DNA from 3 places in the Clostridium hominis genome. Region 1 is predicted to be linked to each of the others. Evidence: predicted binding sites of a transcription regulator. Region 1 holds the regulator's gene; each other region holds the start of a gene.
The links. The regulator Rex, encoded in region 1, represses fermentation and respiration genes when NADH is low (regulators of the CRP and FNR family bind a similar motif). The targets are predictions, from matches to a motif close to ATTGTTAANNNNTTAACAAT.
Positions count from the first base shown of each region.

Region 2: the regulator Rex is predicted to act here: its motif matches at 2,299-2,318, upstream of H8S20_RS03775 (flavocytochrome c).
Region 3: the regulator Rex is predicted to act here: its motif matches at 1,737-1,756, upstream of adhE (bifunctional acetaldehyde-CoA/alcohol dehydrogenase).

Region 1 covers NZ_JACOOO010000047.1:164,018-168,315, forward strand. Annotated here, with positions in the region: gene H8S20_RS19485 (heavy metal translocating P-type ATPase) at 1-301, shown strand, start outside; gene H8S20_RS19490 (manganese efflux pump MntP) at 610-1,176, shown strand; gene H8S20_RS19495 (redox-sensing transcriptional repressor Rex) at 1,361-2,020, shown strand; gene H8S20_RS19500 (short-chain-enoyl-CoA hydratase) at 2,374-3,168, shown strand; gene H8S20_RS19505 (acyl-CoA dehydrogenase) at 3,204-4,298, shown strand, end outside.
Region 2 covers NZ_JACOOO010000004.1:446,106-450,403, forward strand. Annotated here, with positions in the region: gene H8S20_RS03770 (TetR/AcrR family transcriptional regulator) at 1-132, opposite strand, end outside; gene H8S20_RS03775 (flavocytochrome c) at 315-2,120, opposite strand; gene H8S20_RS03780 (NADH peroxidase) at 2,489-3,031, opposite strand; gene H8S20_RS03785 (NADH peroxidase) at 3,221-3,763, opposite strand; gene H8S20_RS03790 (HAMP domain-containing sensor histidine kinase) at 4,162-4,298, opposite strand, start outside.
Region 3 covers NZ_JACOOO010000008.1:19,380-23,677, reverse strand. Annotated here, with positions in the region: gene adhE (bifunctional acetaldehyde-CoA/alcohol dehydrogenase) at 1-1,484, opposite strand, end outside; gene H8S20_RS05745 (hypothetical protein) at 1,777-2,364, opposite strand; gene H8S20_RS05740 (MarR family winged helix-turn-helix transcriptional regulator) at 2,503-2,964, opposite strand; gene H8S20_RS05735 (tetratricopeptide repeat protein) at 3,071-4,003, opposite strand; gene H8S20_RS05730 (hypothetical protein) at 4,046-4,298, opposite strand, start outside.

The sequences.
Region 1 (4,298 bases):
TGCTCCAGTGCTTGCTAGAGCTGATATAGGAATAGCAATGGGTGGAATTGGATCTGATGCGGCTATAGAAGCTGCAGATGTTGTATTAATGAAGGATGATCCTAAGTCTATAGTTGATGCAATAAAAACAGCAAGAAAAACAAATAAAATTCTTTTGCAAAATATAATTTTTGCACTAGCAATAAAAACTCTAGTTATGATTTTAGTAGCTTTTGGTTTAGGAACTATGTGGGAAGCAGTATTTGCTGATGTAGGAGTTACAATATTAGCAGTAATTAACTCTATTAGATGTCTTAGATAAAAGTTGACAAAGAATTTTACTTTAATTATAATTTAAAAGTCGAGAATATTTAGGCATAAGGGAGTAGCATGCAAGATCACCGCATCTTGTAGCAAAGTCAACATATTGATGTTAACACATCTGGCTTTGCTTTAAATTGTGAGACTTATGTATAACGGATCTGCTACGTTATACATAAGTCTCTATTTTTTTAGGAAAAATAAAATGATATTATTTACTAAAATAAATAAAAATTTGAATGAAAAATGCTATAGAGGTAATAAAGTAATTAAATATTTTATATATAAATTTAAAGTGTGGAGGAGATTATGGATTTATTAAGTTTAATTTTTTTAGCAGTAGGATTAGCTATGGACGCTTTTGCAGTTTCTGTAGCACTAGGGTTAAAGATTCCAGTAAGAGATAAGTGGAAAATAGCATTAAAAGCTGGATTGTTCTTTGGGATAGCACAAGGAGTTATGCCTCTAATTGGATGGATATTAGGAAATGGATTTAGTAGTTATATTGAAAAGTTTGATCACTGGATAGCATTCATACTGTTAGCTATAATTGGTGGAAAAATGATTCATGAAGCTATTCACCCTGATGAAGATAGCGATGATGAAGTAGATACAGGAATGAAAAGAATGTTTATATTAGCGATTGCTACAAGTATAGATGCTTTAGCTGTTGGAGTTAGTTTTGCATTCTTAAATGTAAATATCATAAGTGCTGTATTGATTATAGGGATAATAACACTTGTAACTTCTGCTATAGGTGTTATAATAGGAAAGATATTTGGAGACTTATTCTCTGGGAAGGCTGAAATAATAGGTGGAGTTATATTAATCTTAATAGGATTAAAAATTTTGCTAGAACACCTTGGAATATTTTAAAAAATAATATACACTATTACTTGTTTGATATACAATTTAGAAAAAATATTTACAAAAATAAGTCATCTATATTTATTGAGAGATATAGAATACATATAAAAAGTATGTTATTATATTATCAATGTATAAAAGTAGAGAAAGTGGACTTAATTAAATATAAGATACTTTAAGGAGAATTTAGATTATGGAAAGAAAAAAACATGTTTCTATGGCTGTAATTAAAAGATTGCCTAAATACCATAGATATCTACAAGAGTTAATGGCAAATGATGTAGATAGAATTTCTTCAAAAGAACTTGGAGAAAAAATAGGTTTTACAGCTTCACAAATAAGACAAGATTTAAATAACTTTGGAGATTTCGGGCAACAAGGTTATGGGTACAATGTAAAAGATCTTTATAACCAAATAGGATTAATATTGGGACTAGATACAGAGTACAAAGCCTTGATAGTTGGGGCTGGTAATATAGGTCAGGCAATTGCCAACTATAGATTCTCTAAAGCTGGATTAAATATTAATGCAATTTTTGATGCTAATCCAAAATTACTAGGGATGAAAATTAGAGATATCGAAATAAAAGATATTGATGAATTAGAAAGATATGCAGAAGAAAATCCAACAGATGTAGGAATTATCTGTGTACCAAGAATAAATGCTCAAAAGGTATGTGATATTTTAGTTAAATGTGGAATAAAGGGAATATGGAACTTTGCTCCTGTAGACTTAAAAGTGCCAAGTGATGTAATAGTAGAAAATGTACATCTATCTGAAAGTTTATTAACTTTAATATATTTAATGCATAGTGAAGCAGAATCACATCTAGAAGAAGAGCAAGGTGAATAGTCTTTAGGAAAAGTCTATCTTGGATGTAACTACTAGATATACATATATACTTTCAATATGGTAATAAATTAATGCCACATTGAAAGTATATTTTTTTGTTTATAACATTAATTTATTATATAAAAAATATTATATCCAAAAGTTATGTTAAATTTTAACAAAAAAGTAAAAAGTTATTGAAAAACTCTTTTTAAAGTAATATAATAATCACAGAAGTTAAATTATTCCAACTACTATACTAAAGACGACAAAAAAGTATATTTTTTTAATCATTATTGTTAGAAAATTAACAATAAAATTGTCTTATGCTTTTTTTGATGATGAATTTTGTATAAAAGAGAGGAATGTTGAGAATGCAAGTTGATGTAGAATTAAAAAATGTCATTTTAGAAACTGAAGGTAATTTAGCAACTATTATTATTAATAGACCTAAAGCTTTAAATGCCCTAAATTCAGACACTTTGAGAGAGTTAGACATAGTAATAGATAGTATTGAAAATAATAGTGAGATCTATTGCGTAATAGTAACAGGAGCTGGGCAAAAGGCTTTTGTGGCTGGAGCTGATATTGCAGAAATGAAAGATTTAAATTCAACAGAAGCTGAAGAGTTTGGATTACTTGGTAATAAAGTATTTAGAAGATTAGAGACCTTAGAGAAGCCTGTAATTGCAGCTATACCTGGATTTGCCCTAGGGGGAGGTTGTGAACTTGCTATGGCTTGCGATATAAGAATAGCATCAGAAAAAGCTAGATTTGCACAACCAGAAGCTGGCCTTGGGATAACACCAGGATTTGGAGGAACTCAAAGACTTCCGAGATTAGTAGGAGCAGGAAAAGCTAAGGAGCTTATATATACTTGCGCAATGGTAAATGCTGAAGAAGCTTTAAGAATTGGATTAGTTAATAAAGTGGTACCTGTAGAAAGTTTAATGGATGAAGCTAAGAAAATGGCAAGTTCAATAATTGCAAACGCACCAATAGCAGTTAAGTTATGTAAGGATGCAATAAACAGAGGAACCCAAGTAGATATGGATTTAGCTATTAAGGTTGAAGCTGAAGATTTTGGTAAATGTTTTGATTCAGAAGATCAATTAGAAGGTATGACAGCGTTTTTAGAAAAAAGATCTAAGAACTTCCAAAATAGATAATTAAAAATAGGTATAAGAATCAGGAGGTAACAAATATGGAATTTGGATTAACTACGGAACAACGATTAATAAAGCAAATGGTTAAAAGTTTTGCTTTAAATGAAGTAAAGCCTATAGCAGCTGAAGTTGATGAAACTGAAAGGTTCCCAATGGAAAATGTTAAGAAAATGGGAGAGCTTGGAATGATGGGGATTCCATTTGATAAGAAATATGGTGGAGCTGGTGGAGATGTATTATCTTACATCTTAACAGTAGAAGAATTATCTAAGGTTTGTGCTACGACTGGAGTTATTGTTTCTGCACATACTTCATTAGGTGCTGGAGCTATAAATGATTTTGGGACAGAGGAACAAAAACAAAAATACTTAGCTCCACTTGCTAAAGGTGAAAAAATAGGAGCTTTTGGTTTAACTGAACCAGGTGCTGGAACAGATGCTGCGGGACAACAAACAGTGGCAGTATTAGATGGAGATCATTATGTTTTAAATGGTTCAAAGATATTTATAACTAATGGTGGAGTTGCAGATACATTCGTGATTTTTGCAATGACAGATAAAAAACAAGGAACTAGAGGAATATCAGCATTTATAGTTGAAAAAGACTTCCCAGGATTCTCTATTGGAAAAGTAGAAGACAAGCTAGGAATAAGAGGCTCTTCAACTACTGAGCTTATATTTGAAAACTGTATAGTTCCAAAAGAAAATTTAATTGGTAAAGAAGGAAAAGGCTTCGGTATGGCTATGAAAACTCTTGACGGAGGAAGAATAGGTATAGCAGCACAAGCTTTAGGAATAGCTGAAGGAGCTTATGAAGAAGCTATTAAATACATGAAAGAAAGAAAACAATTTGGTAGAAATTTAGGAGCATTCCAAGGATTACAATGGATGATTGCAGAAATGGACACTAAGATTGAAGCTGCAAGACATCTTGTATATAAAGCTGCATGGCTTAAACAAAATAAATTACCTTACTCAGTAGAAGCTGCAAGAGCTAAGTTGTTTGCTGCTGAAGTTGCTATGGAAGTAACAACTAAGGCTATACAAATCCACGGTGGATATGGATACACTAAGGATTATCCAGTAGAAAGAATGATGAGAGATGCTAAAATAACTGAGATTTATGAAGGAACT
Region 2 (4,298 bases), on a different contig from region 1:
TATGGAAATATTAGCTGCCTTACAAATTGATCTCACAGTAACATTCTCAAACCCTACTTCATCCATAATTCTTTTTGCAGCTTCTATTATTTCATTTCTTTTTTCAATTTGCTTTTTAGTGGTTTTACTCATATCCTTACTCCTAAAATGCTATTATATTCAATTTAATATTTTATACTATTTTAACATAAGCCATCTATAAGTACCACTTTCTCTTTCTATTAATAATAAATTAGACCATAGAAGTAACCTTCTATGGTCTCTATAATAATAATCAATTTTAGGGGATTAATTATTATTTGCTTATAAACTTATTATTTTGCTTTAGCAGCATTTTCTCCTGCTATTCTTCCAAATACAGTTATATCTGCAAGCGCATTACCACCTAATCTATTTGACCCATGGATTCCTCCAGTTACTTCTCCAGCAGCAAATAATCCTGATATAACATTTCCATCTGTATTAACTACTTCAGCGTTAGTATTAATCTTAACTCCACCCATTGTATGGTGAACTGTTGGTTTTCTAGATGCAGCATAGAATGGTGCAGTATCTATTTTATTAGCAAATAATGTTCTGCCAAACTCATCTTCAGCACCATCAACAGCTTCGTTAAATTTATTAACAGCATTTATAAAATTATCTTTATCTACACCCATCATTTCAGCTAACTCTTCTAAAGTATCTGCTTTATAAGCTCTTCCTGCTTCAACTAACTCGTCTATAGTTTCATTGAAGTTATTTTTAGTATCTCCTGTTGGATATGAATGTTGATCAACAACTATCCACATAAAGTCATCAGTTTGTTCAAATAAAGCTTTAGTCATAACGTCTCTACGTTCACCTTCATCAACAAATCTGTTACCTTCTTTGTTTATAAAGATACGATCTTCAACACCTTGTTCTATATTACCTGTAAGGCTTCCTGTTTCAGGATCACCCATTGGTAATAATTGAATCTTATCCATCCCTACTAATTCTGCTCCTATAGCTTCAGCCATAACAACACCGTCCCCAGTAGCTCCTGGATGATTTGTAGTTCCTATTGAATTATCTAAAGTTCCCCAAATCCCATCGTATTCTTGTCTCATTTCAACATTAGCACCAAATCCACCAGTAGCTAATATTACACCGTTATTTGCTTTTATAGTTACTTTATTGCCTTTAGAACCTTCAGCCATAACACCAACTACTTTTCCATCTTCTACAATAAGCTCAGTAGCTTTAGTTTCTAACATAACTTCAACATTATTCTCTTCTAAATATGGCATATATGCTTGTTCAAAGTACCCTGTACCTAATGGTAAAACTGGTTTATGAGCTCTTGGCCATAAACCACCTAAAACAGTAAATACTTCATCTTTAAATTGCATTCCTAAGCTTTCAAGCCATTCAATACCTGAATAAGCATTATCAGTAAGAACCTTTACTAACTCTGGATTTCCTAAATTATCTCCTCCAGATAAAGTTTGCTCATAATGTTTTTCTGGTGAATCCTCTATACCTTGAGCTGATTGTCTGATTGGGTCTGCAGCATTATACGCAGTACCTGAAATCATTGTATTTCCTCCAACCTTACCCATTTTTTCAATTATTAATACTTCTGCTCCATTTTGATGTGCTGTAACTGCAGCAGCCATACCAGCTCCTCCCGCACCAATCACAAGAACATCAGTAGTCTTTTCAATATCTTCTACTGCAACTTCATTACTCTCTGCTCTTTTATTTAAAGCATCTATATCTACTCCTGATTGCTTAAGAGCTTCTGTTACAGCTGTTATTATAGCCATACTTGAAACTGTAGCTCCTGAAATAGTATCTACGTTTACACTTTGAGTATCAATTATTTCACTTGGAACTTTATCAAATGCTGGATCTGAAATTCCTGGAGATTCATTATGTTCTAGAATATTTATCTCCTTAATAGATGTCTCATCAACAGTAACAGATAATTTTAGATCTGCATTATGCCCTTTAGCTGTGGCTTCATAAGTACCCGCCTTAAAAGTAATAGCAGAATCATCTGCAGTTGATTTTTCGCCACAACCAACTAAACTTGTAGCAATAGTTAAAGTCATTAGTGCACTAATAATTACAGTGCTTAATTTTTTTCTTTTCATCAGTAGTCCCCCCTCTAATATAGAACACGTTCTAAAACTTGTTCTATAACAGAGTATTATATTTAACAATCATAGTCAACTATTTTTTCTATATAATCCATTTTTTTCTTTATATTGTTTGTGAAAGCATTTTACATTTTAATTTTTATTATCTTACGAATTTACATCACATTTAAATATTGTTAAAAATAAAATAATACTTGAAATAAAAAAAACTAGAAGACTCTCATCTTCTAGTTTTTGTTTTCTATTTTTATGATAGGTTTTGTTTTGTATATATTATTAGATTTCATTTTAAATGAAACACACTACTTGTACACACTCGTAGGTGTAAGTTCGATTATCCAAATTTAAATTTGGAATCTCTCTTATCCGAAGTATCTGTTTAATAAACCTTCGAAAGCTTTTCCGTGTCTAGCTTCATCTTTAGCCATTTCATGAACTGTGTCATGGATAGCATCTAAGTTAGCAATCTTAGCTCTCTTAGCTAAATCGAATTTACCTTCAGTAGCTCCGTTTTCTGCAGCGATTCTTAATTCTAAGTTCTTCTTAGTTGAGCTTGTAACAACTTCTCCTAATAATTCAGCAAACTTAGCTGCATGTTCTGCTTCTTCTAAAGCTGCTTTTTCCCAGTAAAGACCGATTTCTGGGTAACCTTCTCTGTGTGCTACTCTTGACATTGCTAAGTACATTCCTACTTCACAACATTCTCCTTCAAAGTTAGCTCTTAAGTCAGCCATTATATCTTCTGGTGATCCTTGTGCAACTCCTACTTCGTGCTCACAAGCCCAGTTTAATCCTTCACCTTGTTCTTTGAATTTATCAGCTCCAACGTGACATACTGGACATTCTGCTGGTGCAGCTTCTCCTTCATGAACATATCCACATACTGTACATACAAATTTCTTCATAATTAACTCCTCCATTTTTCAACAATTAAATATATTTTTCTATATCTTTATTATATAGCATAATTTAACAAAGTAAATATTCTATTGGTCAATTTTCAATATTATCACAAATGATCCAAGTAAAACTCGTTACTCATATACATTCGTAGACATAAGTTCCATTATCCAAATTTAACTTTGGAATATCCCTTATCCGAAGTATCTGTTTAATAAACCTTCGAAAGCTTTTCCGTGTCTAGCTTCATCTTTAGCCATTTCATGAACTGTGTCATGGATAGCATCTAAGTTAGCAATCTTAGCTCTCTTAGCTAAATCGAATTTACCTTCAGTAGCTCCGTTTTCTGCAGCGATTCTTAATTCTAAGTTCTTCTTAGTTGAGCTTGTAACAACTTCTCCTAATAATTCAGCAAACTTAGCTGCATGTTCTGCTTCTTCTAAAGCTGCTTTTTCCCAGTAAAGACCGATTTCTGGGTAACCTTCTCTATGTGCTACTCTTGACATTGCTAAATACATTCCTACTTCACAACATTCTCCTTCAAAGTTAGCTCTTAAGTCAGCCATTATATCTTCTGGTGATCCTTGTGCAACTCCTACTTCGTGCTCACAAGCCCACATTAAGTTTCCTTCTTGAACTTTAAATTTATCAGCTCCAACACCACATAATGGACATACTTCTGGTGCAACTTCTCCTTCATGAACATATCCACATACTGTACATACAAACTTCTTCATAATTAAATCCTCCTATTGATTCAAACATTTATTTATATATTTCTAATATCTTATACTCTTTATCTTATAGTTTTAATCTGCAGTGCTTAATGCACCTTACATTTATTATTATATAATAATTATTATTAATTGCAAGCCTTTTTTAAAAAATTTTTTATTATTTTTTCATTTTTCTTCTAATTGATAATAAGTATCAATTATTGATATAACTTACTTTACACATTTCTTCTTTGATATTTCTTATCAAATGATAATATTATCATTTACTCAAAATAAAATACTACTAGTAATTTACTAGTAGTATTTTATTTATATTTTTACTCTTTTATTATCTAATAGTAATTATTACTTAATAATAAGCTTGTGTTTTTTTAACTGACTTTTTGTAGTATCACACTTTAATCACATTTCAATACTATTATTGATTTAAATAAATCTCCGTCTATCTCTATCTCAAAATTTCCTCCATGAAGCTCTACTATACTCTTTGCTATAGCAAGCCCTAATCCTGAACCTTCGCTAGTACGCGCTTCAT
Region 3 (4,298 bases), on a different contig from region 1:
GTATATCCCATTTCAAATAACACTCTATCTGTAACAATGAAAGCTTTCTTTTTACCCATATCGCCTAATTCTTGTAAAGCAACTGGTAAGCAACCATATTTGAAGTAAGTTTTTTCTGGAACTCTAAACCAAAGCATATTTTCTCTCCTCTCAGCAATGCTCTTAACGTTAATTAAGTGCTTTGGACCAACGTTTTCTGAAACTGAGTTTCCTCCCCAAGATCCACATCCTAAAGTTAGTGATGGTGCTAATTTAAAGTTATATAAATCTCCGATTGCCCCTTGAGCAGCTGGCATATTTATTAATGTTCTAGCTGTTTTCATTCTTTCTCCGAATGTTAATATTCTATCTTTAGATTTAAGTTGATCTGTATAAAGGATTGAAGTATGTCCCATTCCACCTAATTCTATTAATCTATCAGCCTTATCTAAAGCTTCTTCAAAAGACTTAGCTCTATACATAGCTAATACTGGAGATAATTTTTCATGAGAGAATGGTTCTTCTAATTCAACTGAAGTAACTTCTCCAACTAAAACTTTAGCTGATTCCGGAACTTCAACTCCTGCCATTTTAGCTATCTTATAAGCAGATTGTCCAACCATATCGGCATTTAATCCACCTTTTTCATTTAATATTATACTTCTTACTTTATCTATTTCTTCACCTTTAAGAATATAAGCTCCTCTTTCAGCTAATTCTTTTTTAACTTCATCATAAACTTGATCTAAAACTACTATTGATTGCTCTGATGCACAAATAACTCCATTATCAAATGTTTTAGAAAGCAATATTGAGTTTACAGCCATTTTAATGTGTGCTGTTTCATCGATAATTGCTGGAGTATTACCTGCTCCAACTCCAAGTGCTGGTCTTCCTGATGAGTAAGCGGCTTTAACCATAGCTGGTCCACCTGTTGCTAATATGATATCTGATTCTCTCATAACATTTTGAGATAATTCAACTGATGGTTCATCTATCCATCCTATTATCCCTTCTGGAGCTCCTGCTTTAACAGCTGCTTCTAAAACTATTCTAGCTGCTTCTATAGTAGAATGTTTAGCTCTTGGATGTGGTGATATAATTATTGCATTTCTAGTTTTTAATGCTATTAAAGTCTTAAATATCGCTGTTGATGTTGGATTTGTAGTTGGAACTATTGCAGCAATAACTCCAATTGGCTCAGCGATTTTAGTAATACCATTTGTCTTATCTTCTTCTAAAACTCCACAAGTTTTCATATTCTTGTATTGGTTGTATATATATTCAGCAGCAAAGTTATTTTTTATAACCTTATCTTCTACTATTCCCATTCCTGTTTCTTTAACAGCCATTTTTGCTAACTTAATTCTGTTATGGTTAGCTGCCAAAGCTGCTTGTCTAAAAATTTCATCAACTTGTTCTTGGTTAAACTTTGCAAATTCCTTTTGAGCCTTTCTTAATTCTTCGATTCTTTTTGTTAACTCTTGAGCATTTGTTACTGCCATTTTTATTCCTCCTAAATATATGTGAATTTTACATTTTCTCATTTTTAAAATTTCCGAAGATTTGTTTGTTATTTTTTTAACATCTTCTATGATTCTATTTTATTCCATTGTGTTTTTTTGTCAATCTTTTTTTTGTTATTTTTTTAACTTTTATTTTTTTTAACATTTTCATCCTTTTATCTACATATAAATTATCTTTTTTCATATCTCTTTATTTTTTTCATAATAAGTTCAATAAAAAAAGCAAATGCGATTGTTATCTTAATAACAATCGCATCATATCTAGCTATTCCTAATTAAATTCTGTTACTATATCCTTATTAACTATTCCCGTTTTATTAAAGATAATTTCTTTAATAAAATTACTCTCATCATTTGTAACATTTAGAAAAATTTCTTTATCATTAGTAGTATTAATGACTATGTATTTATTATTACCTAGTGTATTCTGAACCGTATTTATTGATTTAATTTTATTCCAAGATAAAAAGTTTCCATTCTCACATACAATGCCTTCTTCATACATAACAGGCTTTATATAAATACTTAAAATAAAATTTGCAATTAAAAATATGCTTAATACATATATTACCCATTTGTTCAAAATTCCTGATTCATTATAAAATTGATGCAATCTCATACTTAGCATATATTTACCAATAATTATTTCTTCTTGACTCTTTTTAGTTAACCCTATTATGTTTACAATCAAAATAACTATTCCCAACAAAGGGTAATATCTTCTTCTACCTTTAAAACTATATACCATTTTGGAAACTTTTGTTCTACTAATAACTTTCTTAACTAAAACAAAAATAAAATTATATACGCTATATCCCCCCAAAACTACAGCCATCATCATAAGTACATCTTTCCACATTTCTTCACCTCATAGTTAATTAACATATTTGTATTATATAAATATGATTTAACATTACGAGTAGATTTATTCATTTATCCTTTTAAGTTAATAATATACAAAAAAAATAGACATCCTTACTTGATGTCTATTTATATATTACTTTATAAGATGATATTTCTCTTCAAAAAATCCAGATATCTTCTTTAATGCAGAAACTAATACAGTTTCTTCTTCTATTGAAAAGCTATCAATTGTATATTTTATCATGTCATTATGAAATTCTTCATGAAATTTATATACTTCTTTTCCTTTTTCTGTTAACGTTATCAATACAACTCTTCTGTCTTCTTCGATTCTTCTTCTATCAACATAACCTTTTTTTATAAGCTTATTGATAGCAGTAGTTAGTGTTCCTACTGTGATGCTTAAATCATAAGCTACCTCACTCATAGTTCTTTCCTTATCTATTGATATAGCTTCAATAACATGAATTTCTGTTACTGAAAGATCTGAAAACTCACTATTCTGTAAACATTTTTCTTCAATATCTAAAATATCCCTAAACAACTGAACTAATAATTTGTTCAATACACTTTCTGACTCTCTTCTATTAGTCATCAATTTCACTCCCATTTAAATACTAATCTTATTCTAATAATAATAAATATCATTTAAACTTTCAATCAAATTTTAACTTTTTTCAACAATTTATTATTTTAACTAGTTAGTTACCTTTATCATCATTTCCATATAATTCTATATATTCCTCTAATCCTCTTAAAGGATTTAACTCTTCATCTTCCTTCATATACTCTTCAAATATATAATCAAGGTCTATAGCTTTATTTAAATCCTCAAAAGCTTTATGTAATTCTTTTATATTCACATAAAAGCATGCTCTATTATAATATAAAAATCCTTGATTAGGATTTTCTTTTATTCCTTCACTAATAATTTCAATAGCTCTCCTAAATTTATTTTTCTCTCTATATAAAATAGAATAATTCAAATAACTATATGGAAATTTAGGATTTTCATTAATCGATTTTTTATAAAATTCTTCAGCTTCTTCCTCTTTTTTAATCTTACCCATGAATACTCCCATATTAAAAAGTATTCTAAAATGTTTATGATCTATTTGTAATGCCTTCTCCATATATTTTATTGCCAGTGTAATTTCTTCTAATTCATCATAAATACAACCTAAATTTGCATTTGCCCATAAATCATTTGGATTTATACTCAACACCTTACTATAGCATTCTATAGCTTTTTCTTTCTCCCCTATTTCGTCATAACAATTGGCTAAAAAGAAATATGCTTTATCATAGTTCTTATCAATAGCTATAGCTTTTTTATAGTACTCTATCGCTTCTAGGTAATTTTCACTTTCATCAAATAAAACACCTATTCCATAATAAGCTGTCGCCTCTTTGTCATTAATACTTAAAACTTTTTCATACATCTTTTTTGATAGTACAGGATTTCCAATTTTATCATACAATAACGCTATATCCAAAATCAGCTCAATGTCCTCTTTTCCTTCCTCACATTTATGAGCCATTTTAAAAAACTTCAAAGCCTTCAGATCATTTTTTTCAGCTAAAAAACCTCTAGCTATACTTATATAATTATTAAATAAATATGCCTTATTCATAGTAGTACCTTCCTATAGTAAAATTCACAATAAGTATAATACCTATTGTGAATTCTTTAATATCTCTTTAATTCCCCTATTAATCCTTCTATAGCTTAAAAATTCAATCAAAGAAATTGCTAAAATTAATATAAACCAATCCATATTAAAAGCTATAGCTATACTTGCAAAGAATATATATACACTTCCTATGAGGCCATAATTTTGTCCTATCCATTTATTTAAAATTGGTAAAGATTCCACTTGACCTTTTTCAAAATCATAAAGAAATTGTATAAATCTACACACCCCTTCA